DNA from 2 places in the Streptomyces sp. CA-135486 genome. Region 2 is predicted to be linked to the other one. Evidence: riboswitches for the same ligand, from Rfam matches in the RefSeq annotation. Region 2 holds a riboswitch; the other holds the start of a gene.
What was found. A riboswitch is a leader RNA that binds a small molecule or an ion and turns the genes downstream of it on or off. The one in region 2 is predicted to bind S-adenosylmethionine.
Positions count from the first base shown of each region.

Region 1: linked by a shared signal. The riboswitch ahead of ACQEVG_RS08910 (aminotransferase class V-fold PLP-dependent enzyme) and the one ahead of thrC (threonine synthase) in region 2 are both predicted to bind S-adenosylmethionine.

Region 1 covers NZ_JBNJMM010000001.1:1,962,038-1,977,613, forward strand. Annotated here, with positions in the region: gene ACQEVG_RS08880 (hypothetical protein) at 51-452, opposite strand; gene ctaE (aa3-type cytochrome oxidase subunit III) at 631-1,251, shown strand; gene qcrC (cytochrome bc1 complex diheme cytochrome c subunit) at 1,317-2,126, shown strand; gene qcrA (cytochrome bc1 complex Rieske iron-sulfur subunit) at 2,123-3,175, shown strand; gene qcrB (cytochrome bc1 complex cytochrome b subunit) at 3,172-4,794, shown strand; gene trpD (anthranilate phosphoribosyltransferase) at 4,926-5,990, shown strand; SAM riboswitch class IV at 6,089-6,206, shown strand; gene ACQEVG_RS08910 (aminotransferase class V-fold PLP-dependent enzyme) at 6,434-7,843, shown strand; gene ACQEVG_RS08915 (Lrp/AsnC family transcriptional regulator) at 7,898-8,179, opposite strand; gene ACQEVG_RS08920 (rhomboid family intramembrane serine protease) at 8,250-8,978, opposite strand; gene ACQEVG_RS08925 (hypothetical protein) at 9,129-9,371, shown strand; gene ACQEVG_RS08930 (NYN domain-containing protein) at 9,407-10,768, shown strand; gene ACQEVG_RS08935 (NlpC/P60 family protein) at 11,093-12,118, shown strand; gene ACQEVG_RS08940 (NlpC/P60 family protein) at 12,292-13,320, shown strand; gene ACQEVG_RS08945 (hypothetical protein) at 13,379-14,611, shown strand; gene ACQEVG_RS08950 (glycosyltransferase 87 family protein) at 14,649-15,576, opposite strand, start outside.
Region 2 covers NZ_JBNJMM010000001.1:316,590-332,165, reverse strand. Annotated here, with positions in the region: gene ACQEVG_RS01635 (MurR/RpiR family transcriptional regulator) at 1-730, shown strand, start outside; gene murQ (N-acetylmuramic acid 6-phosphate etherase) at 789-1,754, shown strand; gene ACQEVG_RS01625 (PTS transporter subunit EIIC) at 1,803-3,266, shown strand; gene ACQEVG_RS01620 (hypothetical protein) at 3,376-4,413, opposite strand; gene ACQEVG_RS01615 (hypothetical protein) at 4,410-5,432, opposite strand; gene ACQEVG_RS01610 (hypothetical protein) at 5,648-5,857, shown strand; gene ACQEVG_RS01605 (DUF1036 domain-containing protein) at 5,862-6,212, shown strand; gene ACQEVG_RS01600 (DUF397 domain-containing protein) at 6,226-6,477, shown strand; gene groL (chaperonin GroEL) at 6,501-8,123, opposite strand; gene ACQEVG_RS01590 (cold-shock protein) at 8,494-8,697, opposite strand; gene ACQEVG_RS01585 (MoaD/ThiS family protein) at 9,128-9,403, opposite strand; gene thrC (threonine synthase) at 9,430-10,710, opposite strand; SAM riboswitch class I at 10,728-10,855, opposite strand; gene ACQEVG_RS01575 (glucosyl-3-phosphoglycerate synthase) at 11,000-11,965, shown strand; gene ACQEVG_RS01570 (hypothetical protein) at 12,004-12,180, shown strand; gene ACQEVG_RS01565 (alpha,alpha-trehalose-phosphate synthase (UDP-forming)) at 12,234-13,637, shown strand; gene otsB (trehalose-phosphatase) at 13,682-14,542, opposite strand; gene ACQEVG_RS01555 (DUF3263 domain-containing protein) at 14,552-14,800, opposite strand; gene ACQEVG_RS01550 (extracellular solute-binding protein) at 14,898-15,576, opposite strand, start outside.

The sequences.
Region 1 (15,576 bases), 1.6 Mb from region 2:
GGGCAGGGCTCAAAGAACCTCAGGAAGGGGCCCGGGAGGGCGGCCCGGCCTCAGGAGTTGATGGCCGGCCGGGCGCGCAGCAGGCCCGCCAGCGCGTCGGCGAACTCCACCGGATCGACCGGGAGCGTCACCGCGGCCTCGGCACGGCTCCAGGTGGCCAGCCAGGCGTCCTGCGGGCGGCCGATCAGCAGCAGCACCGGCGGGCAGTTGAAGATCTCGTCCTTGATCTGCCGGCACACGCCCATGCCGCCCGCGGGAACCGTCTCGCCGTCCAGGACGCACGCGTCGATGCCGCCCCCGTCCAGCCGCTTCAGGACCGCGGGGAGGGTGGCGCATTCGACGAACTCGACCGGGGGAACATCGGGCGCCGGCCTGCGTCCAGCGGCCAGCCGCACCTGCTCGCGAGTGTGGGCGTTGTCGCTGTAGACCAGGACCGTGGCGCTCGACTGCATTGTTCCTCCGAATCGACGGCGGCACTGCATCAGGAACCGATGCGCGGATGCTACTCCGTCCCACTCCTTGTCAACAGCGCTTCGGACACTGCTTCGATGGGCCGTTCGGGCTGGACACAGCCTACTGACACACCGAACGGCACCCCCCGGAGTGAGGGCGGGATAAGCGACCGACATAATGTCGGTCGTGGCGACAGCAACGACAGTAGAAACCGGGCACGCGCACCCGTCGGTCAATCGACCGAACCTCACCAGCGTCGGAACCATCATCTGGCTGAGTTCCGAGCTGATGTTCTTCGCGGCCCTCTTCGCGATGTACTTCACCCTGCGATCGGTGACGGGCGCCGAGCACTGGAAGGAAATGGCTTCGGCCCTGAACTTCCCGTTCTCGGCGACGAACACCACGATCCTGGTGCTCTCCTCCCTCACCTGCCAGCTCGGCGTATTCGCCGCGGAGCGGGGCGATGTGAAGAAGCTCCGCGCCTGGTTCGTGATCACCTTCGTGATGGGTGCGATCTTCATCGGCGGTCAGGTCTTCGAGTACACCGAGCTGGTCAAGAAGGACGGCCTCTCGCTGTCCTCGGACCCGTACGGCTCGGTGTTCTACCTGACCACCGGCTTCCACGGCCTGCACGTGACGGGCGGCCTCATCGCCTTCCTGCTGGTACTCGGCAGGACGTACGCGGCCAGAAGGTTCACCCACGAGCAGGCAACCGCCGCCATCGTCGTGTCCTACTACTGGCACTTCGTCGATGTCGTCTGGATCGGCCTCTTCGCCACGATCTACATGATCAAGTAGTCGGGCCCGGCCCGACACACATCCAGCAAGCATCGACGCAGAAGATCCTGACACCGGGGTAATCCGTGAAAAAGCTCTCCGCACGACGACGCCATCCGTTGGCGGCGGTCGTCGTCCTACTCCTCGCGCTGGCGGCCACTGGGGGGCTGTACGCCGCGTTCGCACCCGCGGACAAGGCGCAGGCCGATGAAACCGCCCAGTCCCTCGCCATCCAGGAGGGCAAGAAGCTCTACACCGTCGGCTGCGCCAGCTGCCACGGAACCGGCGGTCAGGGAACCTCTGACGGCCCGAGCCTGGTCGGCGTGGGCTCCGCCGCAGTCGACTTCCAGGTCGGCACGGGCCGGATGCCGGCCCAGCAGCCCGGCGCCCAGGTGCCGAAGAAGAAGGTCATCTACTCGCAGAGTGAGATCGACCAGCTCGCGGCGTACATCGCCTCCCTCGGCGCCGGCCCCATCGCGCCGACCGAGAAGCAGTACAGCCCCGAGGGTGCCGACATCGCCAAGGGTGGCGACCTGTTCCGCACCAACTGCGCCGAGTGCCACAACTTCACGGGTGAGGGCGGTGCGCTGACGGACGGCAAGTACGCCCCGAACCTCGAGGACGTGGAGCCCAAGCATGTCTACGAGGCCATGCAGACCGGCCCGCAGAACATGCCCTCCTTCCCCGACACGACGATGCCTGAGCAGCAGAAGCGGGACATCATCGCGTACCTCCAGACCGTGAACAGTGCGGAGGCCGAGAGCCCCGGTGGTCTCAAGCTGGGCGGCCTCGGCCCCGTGGTCGAGGGTCTGTTCGGCTGGGTCTTCGGGCTGGGTTCACTGATCGCAGTTGCCGTCTGGGTCGCGGCCCACACCGCTAAGGCCAAGAAGTCATGAGTAGCCAAGAGATTCCAGAAGAGAACCTGCCCGTTGAGCAGGGCACCGCGCACGGCACGGTAGAGACTGCCGAAGACCCGTTCGCCGACCCGGGGCTGCCGGCCCACAAGCCGCGCATCCAGGACATCGACGAGCGGGCCGCCAAGCGCTCCGAGCGCGTGGTCGCCTTCCTGTTCACGCTGTCGATGCTGGCCACGATCGCCTTCATCGCCTCGTACGTCACCTTCCCGGTCGACAAGATCGTGTTCATCTGGCCGATCGGCCATGTGAGCGCGCTCAACTTCTCGCTGGGCATGACGCTCGGCGTCGCCCTCTTCTGCATCGGCGCGGGCGCGGTCCACTGGGCCCGCACCCTGATGTCCGATGTGGAGATCGCCGACGAGCGCCACCCCATCGCGGCCCCCGCCGAGGTCAAGGCCAAGGTGCTGGCGGACTTCGCGGCGGGCGCCGAGGAGTCCGCGATCGGCCGGCGCAAGCTGATCCGCACCACCCTGTTCGGCGCGCTGGCCATGGTGCCGCTCGCCGGTGTGGTGCTGCTGCGCGACCTGGGACCGCTGCCCGAGAAGAAGCTCCGGAGCACTCTGTGGGCCAAGGGCAAGCAGCTCATCAACATGAACACCAATGAGCCGCTGCGTCCCGAGGACGTCATCGTGGGTTCGCTGACCTTCGCCAAGCCCGAGGGCCTGGAGGAGGACGCGCACGATTTCCAGAAGGAGATCGCCAAGGCGGCCCTGATGATCGTCCGGCTCCAGCCGGAGGACATCAAGGACAAGCGCGAGCTCGAGTGGTCGCACGAGGGCATCGTGGCGTACTCGAAGATCTGCACCCACGTCGGCTGCCCGATCAGCCTGTACGAGCAGCAGACGCATCACGTGCTCTGCCCCTGCCACCAGTCAACCTTCGACCTCTCCGACGGCGCCCGCGTCATCTTCGGCCCGGCCGGTCACCCGCTTCCGCAGCTGCGGATCGGCGTGAACGCTGAGGGCAACCTTGAGGCGCTCGGCGACTTCGAAGAGCCCGTCGGTCCGTCCTTCTGGGAGCGCGGATGAGTACTACAGAGACGAACCGCAAGGCACCCGCGGGCGAGCGGGTCGCCGACTGGGCGGACGGACGGCTGGGGATCTATTCCCTCGCCAAGTCCAATATGCGGAAGATCTTCCCGGACCACTGGTCCTTCATGCTGGGTGAGATCTGCCTCTACAGCTTCATCATCATCATCCTCACGGGTGTGTATCTGACGCTGTTCTTCCACCCGAGCATGAACGAAGTCGTGTACGAGGGCTCGTACGTCCCGATGCAGGGCATCCGGATGTCCGAGGCGTACTCCTCGACGCTGAACATCAGTTTCGACGTCCGCGGCGGCCTGCTCATCCGGCAGATCCACCACTGGGCGGCGCTGATCTTCGTCGCGGGCATGATCGTGCACATGATGCGCGTCTTCTTCACGGGCGCCTTCCGCAAGCCGCGCGAGGTCAACTGGGTCTTCGGCTTCCTGCTGCTGGTGCTCGGCATGTTCACCGGCTTCACCGGCTACTCGCTCCCCGACGACCTGCTCTCCGGTACGGGTGTCCGGTTCATGGAGGGCGCGATCCTGTCCATGCCGATCGTCGGCACGTACATGTCGTTCTTCCTCTTCGGCGGGGAGTTCCCCGGCGGGGACTTCGTGAGCCGGTTCTACTCGATCCACGTTCTGCTGCTGCCGGGCATCATGATGGGCCTGCTGGTGGGCCATCTGATCCTGGTCTTCTACCACAAGCACACGCAGTTCGCGGGCCCCGGCCGGACGAACAAGAACGTCGTCGGCATGCCGCTGCTGCCGGTCTACATGGCCAAGGCCGGAGGCTTCTTCTTCCTGGTCTTCGGTGTGATCGCGGCCGTCGCCGCGATCGCCTCGATCAACCCGATCTGGGCGCTCGGTCCGTACCGTCCGGACCAGGTGTCCACCGGCGCTCAGCCGGACTGGTACATGGGCTTCTCCGAGGGTCTGATCCGGGCCATGCCCGGCTGGGAGATCAACTTCGCGGGCCACACGCTCGCCCTGGGCGTCTTCATCCCGCTGATGATCTTCCCGCTGGTCCTGGCCACGATCGCGGTCTACCCGTTCGTCGAGTCCTGGGTCACCGGGGACAAGCGGGAGCACCACATCCTGGACCGCCCGCGCAACGCCCCGACCCGTACGGCCTTCGGTGTTGCATGGCTGACCTGGTACGTCGTCCTGCTGATCGCAGGTGGAAACGACCTGTTCGCCGTCTTCTTCCATCTGTCGATCAACAGCATCACCTGGTTCGCCCGGATCGGCTTCTTCGTCGGACCGGTCGTCGCCTTCGTCATCACCAAGCGGATCTGCCTGGGTCTGCAGCGTCGCGACAGGGAGAAGGTGCTGCACGGACGCGAGTCCGGCATCATCAAGCGCCTGCCGCACGGTGAGTTCGTCGAGGTCCACGAGCCGCTCAACCAGGAGCAGGTGTACACGCTGACGGCGCACGAGCAGCCGAGGCCCCTGGAGATCGGCCCGACGGTCGACGAGAACGGTGTCGAGCGCAAGGTCCCCGTCACCCAGAAGCTCAGGGCGAGGCTCAGCAAGTCGTTCTACGGCGAGGGGACCCACATTCCCAAGCCGACGCCCGATGAGTACAAGGAGATCACGAGCGGCCACGGCCACCACTGATCCCAGCTGACCGCGCGCAGCGGTCGCCACAGCTGGAGCCCCGTCCATTCACCGGACGGGGCTCTTTGCTGTCCCCGGGGCTGGATAGGGTGGGGAGCATCCCTGTTCGGCTGTGGACCCTGGAGTGGACCATGAACGTTGTGACCCGTGGCGGCGGCGACAGCGTGGCGGACCTCTCCTGGCCCGCCGTGCTGAACGCGCTCCTGGAGAACCACGACCAGAGCGCCGACGCCACGGCGTGGGCGATGGACCGCATCCTCAGCGGCGAGGCGACGAACGCGCAGATCGCGGGCTTCGCGGTGGCCCTGCGGGCCAAGGGCGAGACCGTCGAGGAGATCTCCGGTCTCGTACGGACCATGTACGCGCACGCGAATCTGATCGAGGTGCCCGGGCCCAGCGTCGACATCGTCGGCACCGGCGGCGACGGCGCCAGAACCGTGAACATCTCCACGATGTCCGCGATCGTCGTCGCGGGGACGGGCGCGAAGGTCGTCAAGCACGGCAATCGTGCCGCGTCGTCGGCGAGCGGCGCATCGGACGTACTGGAGAAGCTGGGCGTCAATCTCGAACTCACCCCGCAGCGGGTCGTCGAGGTCGCGGACGAGGCGGGGATCACCTTCTGCTTCGCCGTGAAGTTCCACCCGGCGCTGCGGCATGTGGCGGCCGCCCGCAAGGAGCTGGGCATCCGCACCACGTTCAACTTCCTTGGCCCGCTGACCAATCCGGCGAAGGTGAAGGCTCAGGCCACCGGGGTCGCGGACGCGCGCATGGCGCCGATCCTGGCCGGTGTGCTGGCCGAGCGCGGCTCCTCGGCACTGGTCTTCCGCGGTGACGACGGTCTGGACGAGCTGACGACGACGGCGACGTCGCGGGTGTGGGTGGTACGGGACGGCGCGGTGCGCGAGGAGGCTTTCGATCCGCGGGACATCGGCATCGACCTGGTGCCGGTGGAGGCGCTGCGGGGCGCCGACGCCTCGTACAACGCGGATGTCGCGCGCCGGCTGCTGGGCGGTGAGACCGGGCCGGTACGGGACGCGGTGCTGCTGAACTCGGCGGCGGCTCTGGCGGCGCTGGAGCCGACGGACGGCACGCTGAACGAGCAGCTTGCGGCGGGCATGGCCAGGGCCGCCCAGTCGATCGACTCGGGTGCGGCCAGGGCGGCGCTCGAACGCTGGGTGGCAGTCAGTAACACCTGAGGTCTGTGTGGCGTGAGGCAAGGCGTGGTGCTGATTCCCGTCTCAGGAACTGGACCTCGCCTTGCACGCCGCGAGTCGTATGGCAGGATGCTCTTCAAGGTCATGAGTGACAGCGATTAAGGCCCCGGCTCGCTGTCCGGCAACCCTCCGTCCGTGGCGGGGTGCCCCGGGTGAAGACCAGGCCGTGGGCAGCGAGGTCTGCGGCAAGCGCGGACCCCTGCACACCCTGGGGTCCTGGTCCTCAAGGGAGCAGTCTCGTGAGCAAGCGAATGCGGTAGGGCTTCTCGCCCCGACTTCAGTACGCCTCCGTACGGCCGGTTGCCGTGCGATCGAGGCAACCCCCGTGTGCCGAGCGGCCGTTGAGCGCCGATGCGCGGGTTCACGAAGCCTCCCCCTGACTCCGTCGGGGGACCCCCAGCCTTGTCCTGCCAGGAGATACCGCCATGTCCGCACGCCCGAACGCCGTTGCCTCCGCCTCCGCTTCCTCCGTAGCCTCTGCTGCTTCCGACTCCGCCGACCCCGCCTGCGCGGCGCCGCTGCCGGTCCTCGGCCGCGATGTGACGGTCCCGCTCGTGACCGGCGGTGAGGTCACCTACGCCGCCCTCGACTACGCCGCGAGCGCGCCGGCGCTGCAGCGGGTGTGGGACGACGTGGCCGCGTACGCGCCGTACTACGGCAGCGTGCACCGGGGTGCCGGGTACCTCTCGCAGCTGTCCACCGACCTCTTCGAGAACAGCCGGGTCACGGTCGCCGAGTTCCTCGACTGCCGGCCCGGCGACCAGGTGGTCTTCACCCGCTCGACCACGGACTCCCTCAACCTGCTGGCCCAGGCCGTGCCCGCCGACTGCCAGGTCTTCGTCTTCGAGACCGAGCACCACGCCTCGCTGCTGCCCTGGCGGGACGCGCGGGTGACGTACCTGAACGCGCCGCGCACGCCGGAGGACGCCGTCGCCACGCTGGAGCGCGCGCTCGCCGACCGTGACCCTTATGGCCCCGCGCTGGTCTGCGTGACCGGTGCGTCCAATGTGACGGGTGAGCTGTGGCCGGTGAAGGAGCTGGCGGCCGTCGCGCATGCGCACGGCGCGCGGATCGTGCTGGACGCGGCTCAGCTGGCGCCGCACCACCCGGTCTCCGTGCAGGACCTGGACGTCGACTGGATCGCCTTCTCCGGGCACAAGCTGTACGCACCCTTCGGCTCGGGCGTGCTCGCGGGCCGCTCGGACTGGCTGCAGGACGCGGAGCCGTACCTGGCGGGCGGCGGCGCCTCGCGGAAGGTGGCGCGGCGCACGGACGGCGGTGTGGACGTCGAGTGGCACACCACGGCCGCGCGTCATGAGGCAGGATCGCCGAACGTGATCGGCGTCTACTCCATCGCGTCCGCCTGCAAGGCGCTGGTCGAGGCGGGCTTCGAGTCGCTTGTCGAGCGCGAGCAGCACCTGATCACGAAGGTGCGGGAGGGGCTTGCGGAGGTCCCCGAGGTGAAGGTCCTCTCCCTCTTCGGCGACGACGCACCGAGGGTCGGCGTCATCTCCTTCGTGGTGGAGGGCTGGAACAGCTCGCACTTCGCGGCGGCGCTCTCGGCGGAGTACGGGATCGGCGTCCGGGACGGTCTGTTCTGCGCCCACCCGCTGGTGCGCACGCTGCTCGGCAGCGACCCGCAGGACCCGGGCGAGTGCGGCGCGCCGGAGGCCGAGCCGGGTGAGCGCTCGCTGAACGCGATCAGGGTCAGCTTCGGTGCGGGGACGCCGGACGAGCACGTGGAGCGTTTTGTGGGGGCGGTGAAGGAGCTGGTGCGGGACGGCGCGAAGTGGACCTACCACACGGAGGACGGCCGCTGCGTGCCGGCCGTCTGACCCGGGCCGCTGCCCCTGAACGAGCCCGCGCCCTTGTGGCGCGGGCTTGTTGCCTTACGCGTCCAGTCCGATGGCGAAGGCCGCCTCCAGGTCGTGCTGGGAGTAGGTACGGAACGCCACATGCGTGTCCGTCGCCTCCACGCCCTGGATCTTGCTGATCCGGCCGGGAATGACGTCGGCGAGGTCGTCGTGCTTCGCGACCCGCACCATGGCGATCAGGTCGTAGGTGCCGGTGACGGAGAAGACCTCGCTGACGCTGTCCAGCGCGGCGATCGACTCGGCGATCTCAGGGATGCGGTCCACGCTGGTCTTGATGAGCACGATCGCGGTGATCACGGCTGGCTTTCTCCCTCGGTGGCCGCTGCTTGGGCCTCAAGCCTACTGGGGGTCCCGGGGCCGCCCGGCGTCAGCCTCCTGTCTCACTGCCCTCGGGAATCGCCGCGGCCGTACGCCGGAATCGCCCCCAGGCGTAGAGGAACCCGATCCCGAACCCCACCAGATGCGTCAGATACGCCACCCCCGGACCGCTGCCGGCCCCTCGTGCCGCCAGCCCCTGCAGTACGAACCAGAAGATCAGCACGATCCATGCGGGGAAGCGCAGCGGCAGGAAGAAGAGGAACGGGAAGAGACTGGTGACCCGGGCCTTCGGGAAGAGGTACAGGAACGCCCCGAGCACGCCCGAGATCGCCCCGGACGCTCCCACCAGGGTCTGCTCGGAGTCGGCGTTGGCCGCCGCGTAGGCGAGCAGCGCAAGGTAGCCGCAGCCCAGATAGAACAGGGCGAACTCCAGCTGCCCCATGCGCTCCTCGGCCATCGCCCCGAAGACGTAGAGGAAGAGCATGTTGCCCAGCAGATGCAGCCAACTGCCGTGGACGAAGAGAGCGGTGAGGGGAGTGAGGAGGGCGTCGGGAGAGCTGTTCAGCAGCTCGGCGGGGATCACGCCCCAGCGCTGGAAGTACAGACTCTGCGCGGTCAGCAGCGCGTCACCGGTGCCGTACACCGGGTTGACGCCCGAGACCGGGCTGATCACGAACACCGCACAGCAGACGGCGATCACTGCGTACGTCACCGCGGGTCCGGTGAGCGCGCCCCGCAGGACCGCGCTCCGGAGGCCCGCGCCCCGCCAACCGATCATGGACAGAGCATGGCGTAGTGGGACTGAACGGTACAGGGTGCCTCGCCGCGGCACGGGGTACCGGCAAGGCCGTAGGGTTACGGGCAGTACACCCGCAGTTCGACGGCGCACAGCGGCACCCGCACCCGCATCATGAAAGAGGACGGCTCGATGACGACGGTTCCCCTGCCGACCGCCAAGACCCGCTGGCGCTGCACGCTCTGCGGCAACCTCACCCGCTTCGACGTCACGCGCTCCTCGAAGGTCGTCGAGTACGTCCATCTGGACCTGGCCGGAGAGCCGACGGTCGAGGAGCGCGAGGTGGTCAGTGAGACCATCGAGTCGGTGCGCTGCCGTTGGTGCAACGCGGTGGACCAGATCGAGCTGGTGGACAGGCCGGGCGCCGGCTCCTGAGGGAGCGGCCCGAACGGGTAGTGGGGTGACGGATCGTGGAGCAGCCTGCACACGGCGCTGAGCCGGCCGATGCGGCCGGTGACGCCGCCGAGGCGCTCGACCGCCCGCTGCCGGAGGGCGTACGGCGCCGGGTGGTGGCGCTGGTCTCGGATGCGTTCGGCGGCCTGACGGTCTCCGAACTTCCGGCCCAGCTGCGGCAGTACGCCCGATTCACCCCGACTCGTCGGGCCAAGTTCGCGGGCAACGCGATGGCCGCGGCCCTGGAGAGCGACCCGGTCTTCCGGCAGCGCATCGCCGAGCGGCTCGGCCAGGCCCAGCCGGAGCTGTCCGCTGCGCTGGAGGCCGGTTCGCCGCCCGCGGCCGCCGATCCCGTCGATGTCGCGGCTGCCGCCTATGTGCTGCGTCCCACCGGATGGGTGAAACTCGTCGCCGCCGCGGGCGAGGAGGCCCAGCGGGCGGACGCCGAGCGCGCCGACGAGGCCGGGCGGCGCGAGCTGGAGCGGCTGCGCGAGGAGCTGACCGAGGCCCGCGGGCAGACCAAGAGCGAGACCGAGCGGCTGCGCACGGAGCTGGAGGCGGCTCGCAAGGAAGCCGAGTCGCTGCGCCGCAAGCTGCGCAGCGCCCAGAGCGATGTGAAGCGCGGCGAGGCCGCCCTGCGCCGTACGCACGCCGAGATCGACACGATCAGATCGGAGGCTGCCGCCCAGGTGTCGGCCGCCGAGAGCGAGACCCGTCGGCTCAAGGCTCGCCTCGGCGAGGCGGAGGCCGCCGTGGAGGCGAGCCGCCGGGCCGCCCGCGAGGGCCGCTCGATCGAGGACATGCGGCTGCGGCTGCTGCTGGACACGGTGCTGGACGCGGCCCAGGGGCTGCGCCGTGAGCTGGCCCTGCCGCCCGCCGCCCTCCATCCCGCCGACACGGTCGACGCGGTCGAGCCCGGCCGGATGTCACCCAAGGACATCGCGGCCCGCGCGCTTTCGGAGACCGATCCGGCGCTGCTCGACCAGCTGCTCGCGCTGCCGCAGGCGCATCTGGTCGTGGACGGCTACAACGTCACCAAGACCGGCTATCCGACGATGCCGTTGGAGAAGCAGCGGCTGCGGCTGCTGGGCGGACTCTCGGTGCTCGCCGCGCAGACCGGCGCCGAGATCACCTGTGTCTTCGACGGAGCGGAGCTGGCGGCCCCGGTGCTGCTCGCGCCACCGCGTGGAGTGCGGGTGCTGTTCTCCAAGCCGGGTGTGACGGCGGACGAACTGATCCGTCAGCTCGTACGGGCGGAGCCGCCGGGCCGGCCGGTGGTGGTGGTGTCCACCGACCGCGAGGTCGCCGACGGAGTGGCGAAGGCGGGCGCCCGGCCCGTCGCGTCCGCCTTGTTGCTGAAGCGGCTTTCACGCATCTAAGTAACTCACGCACCCAATGCCCGAATTCGACCGATGTTGACGGGACGTTGTGTCAAGTGGCCACTACTACGCGTGTGATGTGGGTAAAGAATGCAGTCGGTGACCCAGATTTTTCTCATCAGGATTTGAACTGATCACAAGAAGGTCACTAGGGTCAGGCCTCGAACCTTCGCGCGGTTGATCGTCCAGCCGGGGCGAACAGCGAAGGAACCGCCGAATCTGTGCAGTTCAGCCCCTTTGTCCCCAGGGGATGAATGCCCAGAGCCGGGGATTCAACCCCCCACTTGCCCGGTAGGCGGCTCGAGGAAGAAGGAGCTCGCCTTCGTGGCGTCCCACCGTCGACCCAAGCAGCCGAGCCGCACCCGTGTGACCGTGCTCACCGCGACCGCCGCCGCGGCCGTAGCCCTGACCTCCCAGGCCGCCCAGGCCGACCCGAAGCCGAGCAAGAGCGAGGTCAAGGAGAAGGTCGACAAGCTCTACGAAGAGGCGGAGAAGGCCACCGAGAAGTACAACGGGGCCAAGGAGCAGCAGCAGAAGCTCGAGAAGCAGGTCGACGCCCTTCAGGACAAGGTCGCCCGCGGCCAGGACGAGCTCAACACCCTGCGTGACGGCCTCGGTTCGGTGGCGAGCGCCCAGTACCGCTCGGGCGGCATCGACCCGGCTGTGCAGCTCTTCCTCTCCTCCGACCCGGACACGTACCTCGACAAGGCCTCCGCGCTGGACCAGCTGGGCGCCAAGCAGACCGAGGCGCTCGCCGAGATCCAGGCCAAGCAGCGGACCCTCGCGCAGCAGCGCAAGGAAGCCCAGGACAAGCTCGGCGACCTCGCCGACACGCGCAAGCAGTTGGGCGCCAAGAAGAAGGAAGTCCAGAGCAAGCTCGCCGCGGCGCAGAAGCTTCTCAACACGCTCACCGCCAAGGAGCGTGCCGCCCTCTCCGCCGACGAGTCCCGGGCAAACCGTGACAACTCGCGTGCGGACCTCGGTAACTCGGTTCCCGCCTCGCAGCGCGCGGGCGCGGCCTTCGCCGCCGCCCAGAGCAAGATCGGCTCGCCGTACGTCTACGGCGCGTCCGGCCCCAGCTCCTTCGACTGCTCCGGGCTGACCTCATGGGCGTACGGGCAGGCCGGCGTCTCCATACCCCGGACCTCCCAGTCGCAGGCCAACGCCGGCACCCGCATCTACTCGCAGAGCGGGCTCCAGCAGGGCGACCTGGTCATCTTCTACGGCGACATGCACCACGTCGGCCTCTATGCGGGCAACGGCCAGGTGCTGCACGCCCCCAAGCCGGGTGCCAGCGTCCGCTACGAGTCGATCGGCAACATGCCGTTCCAGTTCGGCGTGCGTATCTGACGCCCAATCGGGCGATTTCCCGCACCCGTCGCTGACGTCACGCCCCGCCATTGACCTGTGGTCTCCGGCGGGGCGTCACTTTGCGTGCCCGGCGCGGCCTTTGGCCGCTCCGTGTTCGCCCGGCTACTGTCTGCCGCGCAACATCCCTCGTACAGCGGAAGGGAGCGCGGCTCGTGACGTCCCATCGACGGCTCTCACAGTCCGGCCTCACTCAGAGTGCCCGGGTCACCGTCCTGTCCGCCGCGGCGGCAACGGCCGCCGCAGCGCTCGGGGCCGCACCGGCGGGCGCCGAGCCGGGCACCACCGCGGAGAGCACCCGGGCCACGGTCGACCGGCTCTACGAGGAGGCCGAGCAGGCCACCGAGGAGTTCAACAAGGCCGGTGAGCGCGTCGAGCGGCTGCGTGAGCAGGTGACGCAGGTGCAGGACAGCGTGGCTCGCGGGCAGGAGCGCATCAACCGGATGCGGGGAGCGCTCGGATCGGTGGCCGGCGCGCAGTACCGGTCGGGCGGCATGGACCCCGCGCTCGCCCTGCTGCTCTCCGAGGACCCGGACAGCTACCTGGACAAGGCCGCGACCCTGGACCGCATCAGCGAGCGGCAGACGGCCGTGCTGCGGGATCTGCGGCGGGAGCAGCGCAGCCTCGGCCAGGAGCGGGCCGAGGCCTCCCGCGACCTCGCCGAACTGGAGCGCAGCCGGGCGGCCGTGGCCCGCCACAAGCGCACCGTCGAGCGCAAACTCACCCAGGCGCAGCGGCTGCTGAACTCCCTGCCGGCCGCCGACCGTGAGGCCTTCGACCGGGTGTCGCGCGCCGGCCGCGGCTCCCTGCCCGAGCTCTCCGGCCTCGCGCCCGCCTCCTCGCGGGCGGCCGCCGCGGTGAGGGCGGCCCGCAGCGTGGTCGGCCGCCCCTATGTGTGGGGCGCCAACGGGCCGTCCGGCTTCGACTGTTCGGGGCTCACCCAGTGGTCGTACGCACAGGCGGGTGTCGGCCTGCCGCGCACCTCGCAGGCGCAGCGGTACGCGGGCCGGCAGGTCCCGCTGTCGCAGGCGCGGCCGGGAGACCTCGTGGCGTACCGCAGCGATGCCAGTCATATCGGGATGTACATGGGCAACGGGCAGGTCGTGCACGCCCCCTACCCCGGCGCCGCAGTGCGCTACGACCCGGTCGGCATGATGCCGATCTCCTCGGTCACCCGCGTCTGAGCGGCGTACCGTTCCGCGCCGCGCACTGTTCCGCACCGCGTTCCGTACGATCGGCCATGTGGCAGGTCAGGGGCGCGGCACAGGGCGCCGGGCGATACGGCGTGCGGCGGGGCTGATCCTCGCCGCCGCCCTGCTGGCGTCCGGCTGTACGGCCGGCCAGGCGTCCGACACGAGCGTGCGGGACATCCAGCGGACCCTGGACGGGCGTGCGGCCGCCGTCCTGGGTCATGACGAGAACGCCTATCTGGCCGCGCTGGCGCCCGAGGCCGCGCGGCTGCGTACGGCGCAGCGCCAGGAGTTCCGGAACCTCGCGGATGTGCCCCTGCGCTCCTGGGAGTACCGGCTGGGGACGGTGCAGCGGCACGGCACGCGAGCCGTCGCCGAGGCCGAACTGCGCTACCGGATCCAGGGGTACGACACCGCCCCGGTGACCGCGTCCCGCACGCTGGAGCTCGCCGAGCGCGACGGCCGCTGGTATGTCACGGCTGAACGCGCGCGTACGGGCGGCCAGCAGCTCTGGCAGCAGGGTGATGTGCGGGTGGTCCGGGGCGAGCGGAGTCTGATCCTCGCCGTCGGCCAGAGCGGCGAGCAACTCAAAGCCCTCGCGGCGACCGCCGACCGGGCCGTGCCCGCCGTGTCGGACGCCTGGCCGTCTGCCTGGGCGCGCCGTCTCGTCGTCCTGGTCCCCGCCTCCCTGGACGCCATGGGGAAGCTGCTGGACGCGCCCGCTGCCGGGTACCGGGGGATAGCGGCGGTCACGACCGGCGAGACGGGCGCGGCCGGGACGGCGCCGGCGGACCGGGTGATCGTCAACCCTGAGGCGTACGGGGTGCTCGGCGACTTCGGCCGGAGCGTCGTCCTCACCCATGAGACCACCCATGTGGCCACCCGCGCGTACACCTCGGCGGCGACCCCGATGTGGCTCTCGGAGGGATTCGCGGACTGGGTCGCGTACCGCGGCAGGGGCCGCACGGCCGGGCAGACCGCCCCCGAACTCCAGGGCGCGGTCCGGCGCGGCGAGGTGCCGGCCGCGCTGCCGTCCGACGCGGACTTCGCCTTCGGGTCGGACGCGGACAGGCTGGCGCGGGCGTACGAGGGAGGATGGCTGGCCTGTGAGCTGATTGCCGCGCGCTGGGGCGAGGAGAAGCTGACGGCGTTCTACCGGGCCGTGGGGGCGGGCGAACAGCGGGCGGGGGCGGTCGAGAAGGCGCTGGCCGATGTGCTGGGGACGACGCCGCGGGACTTCACGGTGCGGTGGCGGGAGTATCTGCGCGAGCGGCTGGCGCGCTGAGCACGTTGCCATGGCTGCGTGCCAAAGAGCCGCCGGGTCAGGAGACCGTCAGCGCATTGTCGCGGGTCGCCTGGGCGGGCAGCAGTCGGCGGCGGCCCGGCTCGGTCACCGTCTGGCGCCACAGCCGCAGGCACGCCGTCAGCGTCGCAGCGACGAGCAGGCCGTTGCGTACGAACAGCAGCAGCACGCCCAGCGGGTCGCTCGCCACCACCTGCGAGAACCAGACGGGGAACTCCAGCAGCGAGACTCCCGTCGCGGCCAGCACCAGCCAGGCGGGCCATGCCATCCGGCTGCCCCGGAAGACCAGACAGGCGCCGGCCAGACCGACCAGCCAGATCATGTACTGGGGGCTGATCACCCGGCTCGTCGTGGTGAACAGCAGCACCGCGGTGAACGCCGCGTCGCACAGCGTGCTCGGCACGAACTTCTTCACCCGCAACCGCCACAGCACCAGCCAGCCGAGGGCGAGCAGGGCGAGGCCGAGGGAGAGCGTGGAGACGAGGGTGACATGGCGGCCCACGAACTCCACCGACCCGTAGTTCAGCAGCACCTGACCGTGCCAGCCGTGGTGTCGCGCCACATGGAAGACCAGCCCGCCCAGCGACTCGATCTCGGTGCCCCGCTCGCGCTGGAAGGTGACAAAGGCCAGCGCCCCCGGCATCGCCGCGACGAGCGCAACCGCGACCGCTGCCGCCGTGCCCGCCGCGGTGGCCCAGGCGCGGCGGTTCGCCCGCACGCCCGGGACCCCCGCGAGCAGCAGCAGCGGCCAGACCTTCAGCAGCGCGCCGAAGGCCGCGAGCGCGCCCAGTGTGCGCGGATGGCGTGCGCCTGCGAGCAGCGCGGCCACGGCGACGGCGGTGACCATCAGGTCGTAGCGGGCGTACGCGGTCGGGCCGAGCAGCGGCACACCGGCGACCCACACCCACGCTCCCCGCAGCGACTTGCCCTTGACTTCTGCTCGCTTC
Region 2 (15,576 bases):
CAGCGAGGCCACCGTGGTCCGCACCGCCCGCCTCCTCGGCTACCCCGGCTACCGCGATCTGCGCCTCGCGCTCGCCGGCCTCGCCGCCCACCAGCAGTCCGGCCGCGCCCCCGCCGTCACCGCCGACATCGCCGTCGACGACCCCCTCGCGGACGTGGTCGCCAAGCTCGCGTACGACGAACAGCAGACCCTCGCCGACACGGCATCCGGCCTCGACACCGTCCAGCTCGGCGCGGCCGTCGCCGCCGCCGCGACCGCCCGCCGCATCGACATCTACGGCGTCGGCGCATCGTCCCTCGTCGGCATGGACCTCGCGCAGAAGCTGGCGCGCATCGGACTCATCGCGCACGCCCACGCCGATCCGCATCTCGCCGTCACCAACGCCGTGCAGCTGCGCTCCGGCGACGTGGCCATCGCCATCACCCACTCGGGGTCTACCGGCGACGTCATCGAGCCGCTGCGGGTCGCCTTCGACCACGGCGCGACGACGGTCGCGATCACCGGCCGCCCGGACGGTCCCGTCTCGCAGTACGCCGACCATGTGCTGACCACGTCCACCGCCCGCGAGAGTGAGCTGCGCCCGGCCGCGATGTCGTCCCGCACGAGCCAACTCCTCGTCGTCGACTGCCTGTTCATAGGCATCGCGCAGCGTACGTACGAGACGGCGGCCCCTGCCCTCGCCGCCTCGTACGAGGCCCTGGCGCACCGGCACAGCCCCCGTACCCGCTGAACCCCGAGCTACCGGTCCCCCCACACATGAGAAAGCGGAGCCGCACTTCATGACCTCCATGTCGTCCGAGTCGTCCCGGCCGTCCGTGCCCTCCACGCCGTCCGCGTACGGTGAACTCCGCGCTCAGCTGGCCACCCTCACCACGGAGGCGTTCCGGCCCGAGCTCGCCGAGATCGACCGGCTGCCCACCCTCGAGATCGCCCGGATCATGAACGGCGAGGACCAGAGCGTCCCCGCCGCCGTCGCCGCGCAGCTGCCGCGGATCGCCGCCGCGATCGACGCCACCGCCGAGCGAATGGCCCGCGGCGGCCGGCTGATATACGCAGGAGCGGGCACGGCGGGGCGGCTCGGCGTACTGGACGCGAGCGAGTGCCCGCCCACCTTCAACACCGACCCGGCCGAGGTCGTCGGCCTGATCGCGGGCGGCCCCACCGCCATGGTCACAGCGGTCGAGGGCGCCGAGGACAGCAAGGAGCTGGCCGCCGCCGACCTGGAGGCGCTGAAGCTGACCGCGGACGACACGGTGGTCGGGATCTCCGCATCGGGCCGTACGCCGTACGCCGTCGGCGCGGTGGAGCACGCCCGTTCCCTCGGCGCGCTCACCATCGGCCTGTCGAACAACGCCGACAGCGTGCTCGGCGTGGCCGCCGAGCACGGCATCGAGGTCGTCGTCGGCCCCGAACTGCTCACCGGGTCCACGCGGTTGAAGGCCGGTACGGCGCAGAAGCTCGTCCTCAACATGATCTCGACGATCACGATGATCCGGCTCGGCAAGACGTACGGAAACCTGATGGTGGACGTCCGCGCCTCCAACGAGAAGCTGCGCGCCCGCTCGCACCGGATCGTCGCGCTGGCGACGGGTGCGTCGGACGCCGCGATCGAGACCGCCCTCACCTCGGCCGAAGGAGAGGTGAAGACCGCGATCCTCATCGTGCTGGCCGAGGTCGACGCCCCCACCGCGAACCGTCTCCTCACCGACGCGAACGGGCACCTGCGCGCCGCACTCGGCGGCGCGCACCCATAGGCGGCCCGCCCGGCCGCACCCACCCCCCACAGCAAGGCACCACGCACCATGGCACCAGAGAAGAACCACGCCGCCACCGCCGCCGAGATCCTCCCCCTCGTCGGTGGCGCCGCGAACATCTCGTCCGTCGCCCACTGCATGACCCGCCTGCGCCTCGGCCTGCACGACCGCTCCCTCGTACAGGACGAGGCGCTGAAGGCGCTCCCCGCGGTCATGGGCGTGGTCGAGGACGACACGTACCAGATCGTGCTGGGGCCGGGCACGGTCGCCCGGGTCACGCCGGAGTTCGAGGCGCTGCTGAGGGCGGCTCCCGGGCCGACCGGGGACCTGACCGCGCAGGGCGCCGCCATCAAGGCCGCCCAGAAGGCCCGGAACGCAACGCCGTTCAAGCTCTTCCTGCGCCGCATCGCGAATATCTTCGTACCGCTGATCCCTGCCCTCATCGGCTGCGGCATCATCGCCGGACTGAACGGCCTGCTCACCAACCTCGGCTGGCTGCCGTCCGTGGTCCCCGCGCTCGCCGCGATCGCGTCCGGCTTCATGTCGCTGATCGCCGTCTTCGTCGGCTACAACACCGCGAAGGAGTTCGGGGGTACGCCGATTCTGGGCGGCGCGGTCGCCGCGATCATCGTGTACGCGGGGGTCGCGAAGGTGACGGCCTTCGGCGTGACCCTCTCCCCCGGCCAGGGCGGCGTACTGGGCGCGCTGGGCGCCGCGGCTCTCGCCGTGTACGTCGAGAAGTGGTGCCGCCCCCGGGTCCCGGAGTCCCTCGACGTGCTGGTGACCCCGGCTCTCACCGTGCTGGTCTCCGGCCTGGTCACCCTCTTCGGCCTGATGGTCGTGGCCGGCGAGGTCTCCACCGCGATCGGCGACTTCGCCAACTGGCTGCTCGCCCACGGTGGCGCGGGTGCGGGCTTCGTACTCGGTGGCCTCTTCCTCCCGCTGGTGATGCTCGGCCTGCACCAGGCGCTGATCCCCATCCACACCACGCTGATCGAACAGCAGGGCCACACGGTCCTGCTCCCGATCCTCGCGATGGCGGGCGCGGGCCAGGTCGGGGCGGCGACCGCGGTCTACTTCCGTCTCCCCCGCAACACCGCGATCCGCGCCACCATCAGATCCGCCCTCCCGACAGGCCTCCTGGGCGTCGGCGAACCCCTGATTTACGGCGTCTCGCTCCCCCTGGGCCGCCCCTTCGTCACGGCCTGCGTCGGCGGCGCGTTCGGCGGCGGCTTCGTCGGCATGTTCAACATGCTAGGCGACACGGTGGGTTCAACGGCGATCGGGCCATCGGGATGGGCGCTGTTCCCGCTGCTCGACGGCAACAGGGGCCTGGGCGGGACGGTCGCGATCTACGCGGGCGGCCTGCTGACGGGCTATCTGGTGGGCTTCTTCGCCACGTACTTCTTCGGCTTCAGCAGGCAGCTGCTGGCGGACTTCAACGTGGCCCCGGAGCACGAGGCGACGCCTTCCGCGGACCCCGCGAAGGCACCGGCCACAACCCGCGTGTGACGCGTACGCCTGACAGCGCTGAGCGGCACGCACGGCATCCGGCTGAGCGGCTGGGTCGCGGAGGCGGCAGCTCTGCTTCCAGGCGAAGGGCACAAAGACCCGTTGGCCTTCATCGCGCGGGGCACTCCGCAGAGCGCGGTCCGTCCCCGCTCACGTACTCGACACGCAGTTTCTCGCTCTCCTCCACGACGAACATCGTGCCCTGGGTGGGACTCCAGCCCCGGGAGACCAGAAAGATCCGGTCGCCCGACACATGGAAGAGCCGCAGCCCTGCATAGCGGTAGCGGAAGGCACTCGCCTTGCCCGCGATGGTGAAGCGACAGCTGCTGCGGCCGTGGATGAGCAGATCGTCCTTGCTGAACACGGCGACGGCCGGCATCCCGGTATCGACGGTCCGCGCGGTCAGGGCCGCGCGGCCCCGGCCGACGATCCCCGCGTAGGAGGACACCGCCCAGAACAGCGCGAGTACGGCGACCAGCAGGCAGAGGGCCCACATGCGCAGATCCCGGCTTTCGCGCGTGCGGGCATAGCCGGTGAGCAGGAACCCGGCGATCGTCGTGAGCGGCACCAGCAGATCGAAGAGCGCGGGGTGGAGGGGGATCAGCGGGAGCAGAAGCAGCGGCGGCGCCCAGGCGTGACGCAGTACGCGCAGCGGTGTCGCCGCCGCGCCGGGGTCGCGCTGCACTCGGCGGTGCGCGGCGAGGGCGGCGAACGCGGCGGCGGCGCCGAGCAGCACCGGGAGATAGAGGGCGTCGACGCTGCGGAGCAGATAGTCGCGGGTGGAGAAGTGGAACACGGTGTCGCGGAGCCCGAGGGCTTTGGCTTCGGCGTCGGTGCTGGACCAGCCGAAGTAGAAGAGCACGGCGGTGAAGAGGGAAATGAGCGAGCCGACGGTCCCGATGAACTCGGTGAGGCCGGCGCCTCTGGGTGGTTCGGGCGCAGTCGCGGCGCCGCCGTCCGGCTCGGGTTCCGGTTCCGGGTCCGGGTCGCCGCCGGGGTCCGGTCCCGGGTCCGGGTCGCCGGGGTCCGGGTCCGGTCCCGGGTCCGGGTCGCCGGGGTCCGGGTCCGGTCCCGGGTCCGGGGCGGGATCGGCGTCAGGGCCTGTTGGACTGCCGGCGGCAGGCGGTGCCGGGTCCGGGGCGGTCACGACACCGAGACGGAGGAAGGCGAAGGGGAGTCCGTGGTCGGGGAGTCCGGGTCCGGGGATTCCCCGCCCGAACCCGGGTTCGCCGACCCGTCAATTCTGATCGCGCCACGTTTGGTCATTGAGCCGCCCCCCTCGAAATGGAGGGTCAGATCCACCAGCCCGGCTCCCGTGAAGGACTCCGGTAGCTCGAAGGCGACCGTGGCGCCCTCGCAACATTGCTTGTGGCGCGGTTCCAGCGTCAGCACTTCGCCCCCCTCAACCTCGAGATCCACGTTCATGACCTCGCTCGGCCAGGTGCCCTCCACCCGGAACCCCCAGTACGGCGGCTTCAACACGACCTCGGGCCCGGGGACCACCGCGGTGATACGCTGCGGGCATGCGGTGGTGTCACCCGAACTCCGGTGCAGCGTGACCTTCCCCTGCGGGTACTGACGATGCCAGTTCACCACCTGCTTCAGCATCCGGTACGCCGCCGTCTCGCGGCAGCCGCCGTGTGTGAACCCGGGCCCGTGCAACGAGTCGTACAGCCGCACCGCCTCATTCCACTGCGAGGTGTCACCCTTCGCCGCCAAACAGGCCAGCGTCAGCGCATGAACGAGCTTCCACGACTTGCTCCCGGTGCTGTGCTGCCTGACGGCATCGCGAGCGTCGGAACACTTGAACACCCACAACTGGTCGTAGATGTCCTCCGGGTCGATCCCGACGTTCGTATTGGGCGAGTCGGGCCCCGGCGGTAACCACGCGAACTCGGCGTCCCTGTCGTTGCCGCCGTTCCCGCCACCGTTCCCGCCACCGCCGTTCCCCGAGCCGCCGGACCCCTCGTCGTCGGAGGGATGCCACGTGGGCCCCCCGGAGTCCGGGCCCGAGCTCCACTCACCGCCGTCCGCACCCGCGCTTCCCCGCGGCGGCGCGCTCTCCCCGTCGCCTCCGCCACCGCAGCCCGTCAGTACCAAGGCCGCGGCGAGCACCCCCGACACCAGCACTCCGCAGCGCCTGCCCAGCCCAGTTCGACCAGCCATGGGACCCCCCGTACATGCCCGATGGCTACTCATCATGACCAGGCGGGCCCGCCGCGAGAAAGATGGCGCACAGGCCTCGTCCGAGAAAATTCCCCACCATTGTGCGCGGCAGTTTCCCGCGCAACCCCAGCCTCTCCGGCAGCACGCCAAACGGGCTGATGGGCCATGCTCACTGTCGCTGCACATCCCGAACTGCCGCACAGAGGAGTTGATCGATGGCGAATGAGGAAGCCGAGAACGAACCCGGGGCCGTCGAACTGCCGGACCCGTCGGGGCCCGGCGCCGATCCCCGCGTGGCGCTGGGCGAGGAGCCCGTCCGCCGCGTCGCCGCGGTATCCCCGGCACGGGCTCCAGGTCGTTCCCACGGGGAAGCGTCGCACTCGCCGGGTGTCGTGGACACTGCGGACCCGCAGTCGGAGGGGTGAGACCGTGGGCCTGACCATCCGCAACCAGTATTCGGCGCGCGTATACGTCGCGATCAGGTTCTACGACAACTCCTGCCCCCACAACACGGGGCCGCACCTCATGGGGTGGTGGGGCATGGACCCGGGCAGGAGTGCGCTGGTCTACGCGAACGATGTGAACCAGTACAGCCCCATGTGGTTCTACTTCGCCGAGGCCGCGAACAGCCCGGTCTGGGCCGGACCGCATGTCGTCCAGATTCCGAACCAGGCATTCAACCGGTGCGAGAAACCAGGGGTGTCCGGCGGGTACGCACGAGGCTTCCGCGAACTCTATGTCGGCGACAATGAGGACTTCACCCTCACCCTCACGGGGTAGCCGCGGCTGAGCGTTGCAGCAGCACCTGACGCGACGCCGGCCAGGTGCTGCCGTCGGCCGCACCGGCATCGTCCCCGTCCGCGACTCCAAGAACCCCCACGGTCCGAAGCTCGTGTTCCGGGCCTCGTCCTGGTCCGATTCACGCTCCCCGACCCGGTCAACATCACCCTCGGCACCGAAAGGCTCAAGGACTTCGCCCACTGAGCCCCGGGAACGCCCGAGGGCGGCACCCCCTGGGAGTAGGGGTGCCGCCCTCGGTACGTAACCGGGCTACCGAGCCGAAGAGGCTCAGAAGTCCATGTCACCGCCCGGCATGCCGCCCGGAGCGGCCGCAGAGGCCTTCTCCGGCTTGTCGGCGATGACGGCCTCGGTGGTCAGGAACAGCGCCGCGATGGAGGCCGCGTTCTGCAGGGCAGAGCGGGTCACCTTCGCGGGGTCGATGATGCCCTCGGCGATCATGTCGACGTACTCACCGGTCGCGGCGTTGAGGCCGTGACCCACGGTCAGGTTGCGCACCTTCTCCACAACGACGCCGCCCTCAAGGCCGGCGTTGACCGCGATCTGCTTCAGCGGGGCCTCCAGGGCCAGCTTCACAGCGGCGGCACCCGTGGCCTCGTCACCCTCGAGCTCAAGCTTCTCGAAGACGGCGGACGCCTGGATGAGCGCGACGCCACCACCGGCGACGATGCCCTCCTCGACGGCGGCCTTGGCGTTGCGCACCGCGTCCTCGATGCGGTGCTTGCGCTCCTTGAGCTCGACCTCGGTCGCGGCGCCGGCCTTGATGACGGCCACGCCGCCGGCCAGCTTCGCGAGGCGCTCCTGGAGCTTCTCGCGGTCGTAGTCCGAGTCGGAGTTCTCGATCTCGGCACGGATCTGGTTGACGCGACCGGCAACCTGGTCGCTCTCGCCCGCGCCGTCGACGATCGTGGTCTCGTCCTTGGTGATGACGACCTTGCGGGCGCGGCCCAGCAGGTCCAGGCCGGCGTTCTCGAGCTTGAGGCCGACCTCCTCGGAGATGACCGTGCCGCCGGTGAGGATGGCGATGTCGTTCAGCATCGCCTTGCGGCGGTCGCCGAAGCCCGGGGCCTTGACGGCGACGGACTTGAAGGTGCCGCGGATCTTGTTGACGACCAGGGTCGACAGGGCCTCGCCCTCGACGTCCTCGGCGATGATCAGCAGCGGCTTGCCGGACTGCATGACCTTCTCGAGGAGCGGCAGCAGGTCCTTGACCGAGCTGATCTTCGAGTTGACGATCAGGATGTACGGGTCGTCGAGCGACGCCTCCATACGCTCCATGTCGGTGGCGAAGTACGCCGAGATGTAGCCCTTGTCGAAGCGCATACCCTCGGTGAGCTCCAGCTCCAGACCGAAGGTCTGGGACTCCTCGACGGTGATGACGCCTTCCTTGCCGACCTTGTCCATGGCCTCGGCGATGAGCTCACCGATCTGGGTGTCGGCAGCGGAGATGGAGGCGGTCGAAGCGATCTGCTCCTTGGTCTCCACGTCCTTGGCCTGCTCGAGCAGGGCACCGGAGACGGCCTCGACGGCCTTCTCGATGCCACGCTTGAGGGCCATCGGGTTGGCGCCGGCGGCTACGTTGCGCAGGCCCTCGCGTACGAGCGCCTGAGCGAGAACGGTCGCGGTGGTCGTACCGTCGCCGGCGACGTCGTCCGTCTTCTTGGCGACTTCCTTGACCAGCTCGGCGCCGATCTTCTCGTACGGGTCCTCGAGCTCGATCTCCTTGGCGATGGAAACACCATCGTTGGTGATCGTGGGGGCGCCCCACTTCTTCTCGAGGACGACGTTACGGCCCTTGGGGCCAAGGGTGACCTTGACGGCGTCGGCGAGCTGGTTCATCCCGCGCTCGAGACCGCGCCGTGCCTCCTCGTCGAACGCGATGATCTTGGCCATGTGAAGTGGTCCTCCCGGACTGGGGTGGATTCTCCGGACCGCGCCTGGCGCCCGCGACGGACGGCCTGCAGGCCTTGTGGTTCCTTGCCCCACCCGGCTTGCGGACCTCACCGACCCGGTCCTCGTTGTCACTCTCACTGTCAGAGTGCTAACGCCAATGATTAGCACTCGACCCATGAGAGTGCAAGCGCCCGAAGGGCTCCGTGAGGGGTGGTGGTCGGGCGACGGGTGGGCGCAAGCGCCCGAAGGGCTCCGTGCGGGGCGCGGGGCGGGCGCAGGCGCGTGGACGCGCACGAGGGGCCCGCATCCCTCGCGGGATGCGGGCCCCTCGGCGTGAGCGTGAGTGCGTCGGTGGTCGATCGCGCCGAGATCAGACGGCGAGCTTGACCATGTCCGCCTGCGGCCCCTTCTGGCCCTGCGAGATCTCGAATTCAACTCGCTGACCCTCTTCAAGGGTGCGGTAGCCGTCCATCTGGATCGCACTGTAGTGGACGAAAACATCCGCACCACCGTCGACCGCGATGAAGCCGTACCCCTTCTCCGCGTTGAACCACTTGACGGTGCCCTGAGCCATGCCTAACTCCCCTATTACTGGCCCTTGCGCAGGACCGCACTTCGCGGACCCGGGTCAGACCTCACCCCGACAGGAGGGGTGTGCGCCGGAACGCGTCGACCGCGGCTGAATGTATCTGCCCAACTGCCCTCTGCAACAGGTCAATCGGACGAGAATTCCGAGCGCGCGCGAACGGAAAATTGACCTGAATTCAAGAAATTACGGGGCAAGTCGGGCCCGGCAAATCACACCTAAGAGAGGCAATTCGATCGACCATATTGGCTGCTTCTTGTCAGGCTCGGGCGCATTCTCATATGCGGCCGGCACACGCAGCGGAGGGGGGCTTCCCCAACTGTACCGCGCTCAACCATACAGAATTGCCCCCTCCGCTTCTCTTGCGGAGAGGGCAATACGCGTAACTCTGTGTGCCGTCCGACACGGCGTCTGACGATCAGCCTCCGGCGACGGCGGGGATGATCGAAACTCCCGCCCCGTCCGGCGTCGCCGTCTCGAGTCCCTGCTCGAAACGCACGTCGTCGTCATTCACGTACACGTTCACGAAGCGGCGCAGCTTGCCCTGGTCGTCGAGGACCCGGGCGGCGATGCCGGCGTGGTTCTTCTCCAGGTCGGCGATCACCTCGGAGAGGGTCGCGCCCTGGGCCGAGACCTCGGCCTGACCGCCCGTGTAGGTACGGAGAATGGTGGGGATGCGGACGTTGACACTCATGGTGCGTGCCTTTCTCGGGAGTCGGATCAGCCGGCCAGGCCGGCGTCGCGGAACGCGTCCAGGCTCGGGCGAATCGTCGCGGTCGGGCCGGTCGTCGGCGCCACCGCGTCCAGGGTCTTGAGGCCGTCGCCGGTGTTGAGGACGACCGTGGTGAGCGCCGGGTCGAGCACGCCCGCCTCGATCAGCTTCCGCGTCACGCCCACGGTCACGCCACCCGCGGTCTCCGCGAAGATGCCCTCCGTGCGAGCGAGCAGCTTGATCGCGTCGACGATCTGCTCGTCGTTGACGTCCTCGACCGCGCCGCCCGTGCGGCGGGCGATGTCCAGGACGTACGGGCCGTCGGCCGGGTTGCCGATCGCCAGCGACTTGGCGATGGTGTTCGGCTTCTGGGGGCGTACGACGTCGTGTCCGGCCTTGAAGGCGGTCGACACCGGCGAGCAGCCCTCGGCCTGGGCGCCGAAGATCTTGTACGGCTTGTCCTCGACCAGGCCGAGCTTGATCAGCTCCTGCAGACCCTTGTCGATCTTCGTGAGCTGCGAGCCCGAGGCGATGGGGACGACGATCTGGTCCGGCAGCCGCCAGCCGAGCTGCTCGCAGATCTCGTACGCCAGCGTCTTGGAGCCCTCGCCGTAGTACGGGCGGAGGTTGACGTTGACAAAGCCCCAGCCCTCGCCGAGCGGGTCGCCGATGAGCTCCGAGCAGAAGCGGTTGACGTCGTCGTAGTTGCCCTCGATGCCGACGAGCTCGCCGCCGTACACCGCGGCCATGACGACCTTGCCCTGTTCCAGGTCGTGCGGGATGAACACGCAGGAGCGGAAGCCGGCCCGCGCGGCGGCGGCGCCGACCGCGCCGGCGAGGTTGCCGGTGGAGGAGCAGGACAGGGTGGTGAAGCCGAAGGCGCGCGCGGCCTCGACGGCGATGGCGACAACGCGGTCCTTGAAGGAGTGCGTCGGGTTGCCGGAGTCGTCCTTGATGTACAGGCCGCCGGTGACGCCCAGCTCACGGGCGAGGTTGTCGGCCTTGACGAGCTTGGTGAAGCCGGGGTTGATGTTCGGCTTCTCGGCCACGTCGGCGGGGACGGGCAGCAGCGGGGCGTACCGCCAGATGTTGTCCGGACCCGCTTCGATCCGCTTCCTCAGCGCCTCGGGGTCGCCGACCGGCAGGTCGTACGCGACTTCCAGCGGCCCGAAACAGGAGGCACAGGCGAAGATCGGACCGAGCTCGAAACGCTCTCCGCATTCGCGACACGAGAGCGCCGCGGCGGGACCGAGGTTCACGGGGGTGGTTGCGACAGTCTGCACAGCCATGGTGGCGAGGCCCTTTCTCCTCATCTTCCTCGTGACGCATTTCGCCACAAGACGGAATTGGCACCTTCCCCACCGTGACCTCGCGGTCGGCGGGAGGGTTGCCGGGGCTTCAACGGGCCGTTCCCTCTGCCCCTCTGGATGAGCGGTATTCGATTGTCAGCGAGACGACCCCGGCATGCGACGGTCATCCGCGTTGTTCAAGACTGTAACCGAAGGCGGGGACGGTTGAGATAGTCGTCCGAACCGCGAGATGGATCACTAGCCGATCACTAGCCAGGGAGTAACGAGCGTGCTGGAAGAGGTGGAGCGCTGGCTGACCAGGCGTTCCTGGTCGGCGGCCGACCGCCCGCTCGGCAGGCTGATGGCCGCCAAGCGCGGTACGACCATCAGCGTCGTCCTGCCCGCGCTCGACGAGGAGTCGACCGTCGGCGAGATCGTCACCGTGATCCGGCGCGAGCTGATGGAGGCCACGGCGCTGGTCGACGAGCTGGTCGTGATCGACTCCGGCTCCAGCGATCGTACAGCCGAGGTGGCCGCGGCGGCCGGCGCCCGGGTGGTGCACCGGGACGCGATCCTGCCCCGGATACCGGCCGTCCCCGGCAAGGGCGAGGTGCTGTGGCGCTCGCTGATGGTGACCAGCGGCGACATCGTCTGCTTCGTCGACGCCGACCTGCGGGAGTTCTCGGCGGACTTCGTCTCCGGAATCGTCGGGCCGCTGCTGACCGACCCCGAGGTGCAGTTCGTCAAGGCGATGTACGACCGGCCGCTGGGTCCCGGGTTCGATCCGCCCGCCTCTGGCAGGACACCGGGGCAGGGCGGCAGGGTCACCGAGCTGGTGGCGCGCCCGCTGCTCAATCTGCACTGGCCGCAGCTGGCCGGTTTCGTCCAGCCGCTGGGCGGGGAGTACGCGGCACGGCGCTCGCTGCTGGAGCGGCTGCCCTTCCCCGTCGGATACGGCGTGGAGCTGGGCCTTCTCGTGGACGCACTGCACACGGTGGGCCTGGACGCACTGGCGCAGGTGGACGTCGGCTCGCGCAAACACCGTCACCAGGACGGTCAGGCGCTGGGCCGGATGGCGGCGGCGATCTACCGCACGGCTCAACTCCGGCTCTCCCGTGGCCACTTGGTGCGGCCCGCGCTGACGCAGTTCGTGCGGGGCGAGGGTGGTTTTGAACCGCGTACGTACACGGTGGACACGGATGAGCGGCCGCCGATGCGCGAGATCGGTGAGTACGCGGCGCGTCGCGCGGCATAACCACGAAGAACCGGCCATCTTGTCTAAATTTCCTATGTATGAGCTTTGTATACAGAGTGGCGTTTCTCGGGCAGGCGGTGGCCGACACCATCGCCCCCGCGCATCGTGGCAACCACAACAGCGAGCTCTTGTGGCTGCTGGGCGGCCTGGCCCTGAGCCTGACCGCGGCCGGGGTGGTCGCGGTCGCCGCGACACGGGGACGGCGTCATCATTGAAGCCGTGCCGTACTCACGTTTGAGGGTCTGAGGGACGGGCTAGGTTTCGCGACATGGTTTCCGAGCACGCTGCCGCCCAGGTACTCGTCGCGTCGAATCGCGGCCCGGTCTCGTACACCCGGAACGAGGACGGGAGCCTCGACTCCCGCCGCGGCGGGGGCGGCCTGGTCTCCGGTCTCTCGGCCATCGGCTCCGAGGCGGAGGCGCTGTGGGTCTGCGCCGCCCTCGGGGACGGCGACCGCGAGGCGGTACGGCGCGGGGTGGCCGAGCCCGGGGTACGGATGCTCGACATCGACACCACGGTGTTCGCCGAGGCGTACAACGGCATCGCGAACTCGGTGCTGTGGTTCCTCCACCACATGCTGTACCAGACGCCGCTGGAGCCGGTCTTCGACGCGGAGTTCCGCCGCCAGTGGGCGTCGTACGAGGCATACAACCGCGCCTTCGCGGACGCACTGGCCGAGGAGGCCGCGCCGGGCGCCGCCGTCCTGATACAGGACTACCACCTCGCGCTGGCGCCCCGGATGCTCCGCGCCCACCGCCCCGACCTGCTCATCGGCCACTTCTCGCACACACCGTGGGCCCCGCCGGAGTACTTCCGGCTGCTGCCCGACGACATCGCCGCCCAGCTGCTCGGCGGCATCCTCGGCGCCGACCGGGCCGCGTTCCTCACCCGTCGCTGGGCGGACGCGTTCACCGACTGCTGTCACAGCGTGCTGGGCCCCGGCATCCCGTCCGGCACCCGGATCGGGGTGCACGGCCTCGGCGCGGACGCGGACTTTCTGCGGGAGCGGTCGGACCGGCCGGACGTCCATGAGCGCCTGGTGGCACTGCGCGAGCAGGTCGGCGGGACGGACCGGAAGACGATCGTGCGGGTGGACCGCACCGAGCTGTCCAAGAACATCGTGCGCGGGCTGCTCGCCTACCGGCACCTCCTCGAGACCCGTCCCGAGTGGCGGGAGCGGGTCGTCCATGTCGCCTTCGCCTACCCGTCCCGGCAGGACCTGGCGGTCTACCGCGAGTACACGGCAGAGGTCCAGCGCGTCGCCGACGAGATCAACTCGACGTACGGGACGGCGACTTGGAGCCCTGTCGTACTCCATGTGAAGGACGACTTCGCCCGCTCGCTGGCCGCCTACCGGCTCGCGGACGTGGCACTGGTCAACCCCATCCGCGACGGCATGAACCTGGTCGCCAAGGAGATTCCGGTCGTCTCGGACGAGGGCTGCGCGCTGGTGCTTTCGCGCGAAGCGGGAGCACACGAGGAGCTGGGCGAGGATGCCGTGACGGTCAATCCGTACGACGTGACGGGCACCGCCGACGCCCTCCACGAGGCGCTGACGATGCCGGACGACGAACGGGCCCGGCGCACGAAGCGCCTGGCGGCCGCGGCGACCGCGCTGCCGCCGCAGAAGTGGTTCCTGGACCAGCTGAGGGCGCTGCGCGAGGGGGCGTAGGAACTCCGGGCCGCCCGGGCCGGCCTGCTCCGACCGGCTCCGGGCTACTCCGACCGGCTCTGCAGGCGCTGCGCGAGCGCGCCCAGGAACTCCACGACCGCCGCCGGACCCGCCAGCAGCAGGTCGGCGCGGCCCGCGACCTCCGGGACCTCCGCGCTGCCGCTGCACACCAGCAGACCGGGCACCCCGTCCGAGCGGAGCTTCTCGACGGCCGCGAAGGCGGGCAGATCGCCCAGGTCGTCGCCCGCGTACAGGACCGATTCGGCCCCCACTTCGCGTACGTACTCGGCGAGGGCCACGCCCTTGTCCATGCCCGGCGGGCGCAGCTCCAGGACCATGCGGCCCGGTTCCACGATCAGCCCATGGCGGGCGGCGAGTTCGGCAAGCGGCTCGCGCAGCGCGTCGAACGCGGCCTGCGGGTCGGTCGCACGGCGGGTGTGGACCGCGACCGCCCGGCCCTTCTCCTCGATCCAGGTGCCGTGCCAGGCGCCGATGCGGTCGAGGAATCCGGGCAGTTCGGCGCGGACGGTGGCGACGCCGGGGTGCGGGGCGGGGGCGTTGACCGTGCCGCTGACGGCGTCCCAGCGCTCGGCGCCGTAGTGGCCGAGGACGACGAGGTGGTCCAGGCCGGGCTCTCCGGCGAAGCCGCCGTAGCGAACGGCGACTCCGGCGGGCCGGCCGGTGACCACGGCGACGGAGGCGACCCGGGGCGCCAGGGCGGCGATCGCGGGGACCGCGCCGGGGTGGGCGCGGGCCTGCTCGGGGTCGGGCACGATCTCGGCGAGCGTGCCGTCGAAGTCGAGGCCTACAACGGATTTCTCGGGCCGGGCGACAAGCGCGGCCAGGCCTTCACGGCCGGCGGGGGTGGACGGCGTCGGCAGGGGGTGCGCGTACGGGAAGCCCATGACCCGACCCTATCGGCGACTGCGTTTGGCGTCCCTGACACGGCGGAGCCGGTTGACCGTGACAGGGTCGTGGGCGAGGGCGCGCTCGTCGTCGATGAGAGCGTTGAGGAGCTGGTAGTAGCGGACCGGGGAGATGCCGAGCTGCTCCCTGATGGCCCGCTCCTTGGCGCCGGGCCCCGGCCAGGAGTGGTGCTCCATGGCCAGTACGGCGCGGTCGCGCTCGGAAAGCGCCTCGTCGTGGGTCATACGATCCAACATATCGGCGAGGCGCTGTGCCCGGGTCTGCTCGCCGGCGCCGGTGCCGGTGCCGGTGCCGGCGGCCCCAGGAGCCCGCCGGTGCCGCGGCTGTTCGGCGCTATTCGCGGTGCTCGGCGACGGTGGCGTCGCGGCCTATGCGGCTGAGGACGTCCTTCGGTTCGGTGCCCTGGTTCATGGCGGTGCCGATGTTCTTCTTGATGCTCTCGCTGACCGTCGCCCACGACGTCTTGCCGACCGGCGGAAGCACCGAGGTGGGGAGCTCCTGGAGGAACTCCCTGAGGTCCTGGTGCTGGGGGTCCTGCTCCATCGCCTCGGACGCGGAGACCGTCACCGGCAGCAGGTCGTTCTGGCCGGCGAAGTCGAGAACGTTCTTGTCGCTGAAGACGAAGTCGAGGAACTTGCCGATCTCGGTGCGGTGACCGTTCTGCTTGAAGCCCATGATCCAGTCGGCGACGCCCATCGCGGACTTCGGCTTGCCGGTGGTGCCGGGCAGCGCCACCTTGCCGACCTGGATATTGGCCTTCTGGGCGGCCTGCATCAGGGACGGGTGGCCGTTGAGCATGCCGACCTCGCCGCGAGTGAAGGCGGCGAAGGCCTCCTTGCGGTTCAGCTTGCCGGGGGCGACCGGTCCGGTGAGCCCCTTCTCGACCAGGTTCTCCTTCAGCCAGTCGAAGGTGGCGATGTTCTGCTCGGAATCTATGGAGTAGCTGCCGCCCTGGTTGGTGTATCCCTCACCGCCGCCGCTGAGAAGCCACATCATGGTCTCGGCCTGGGCC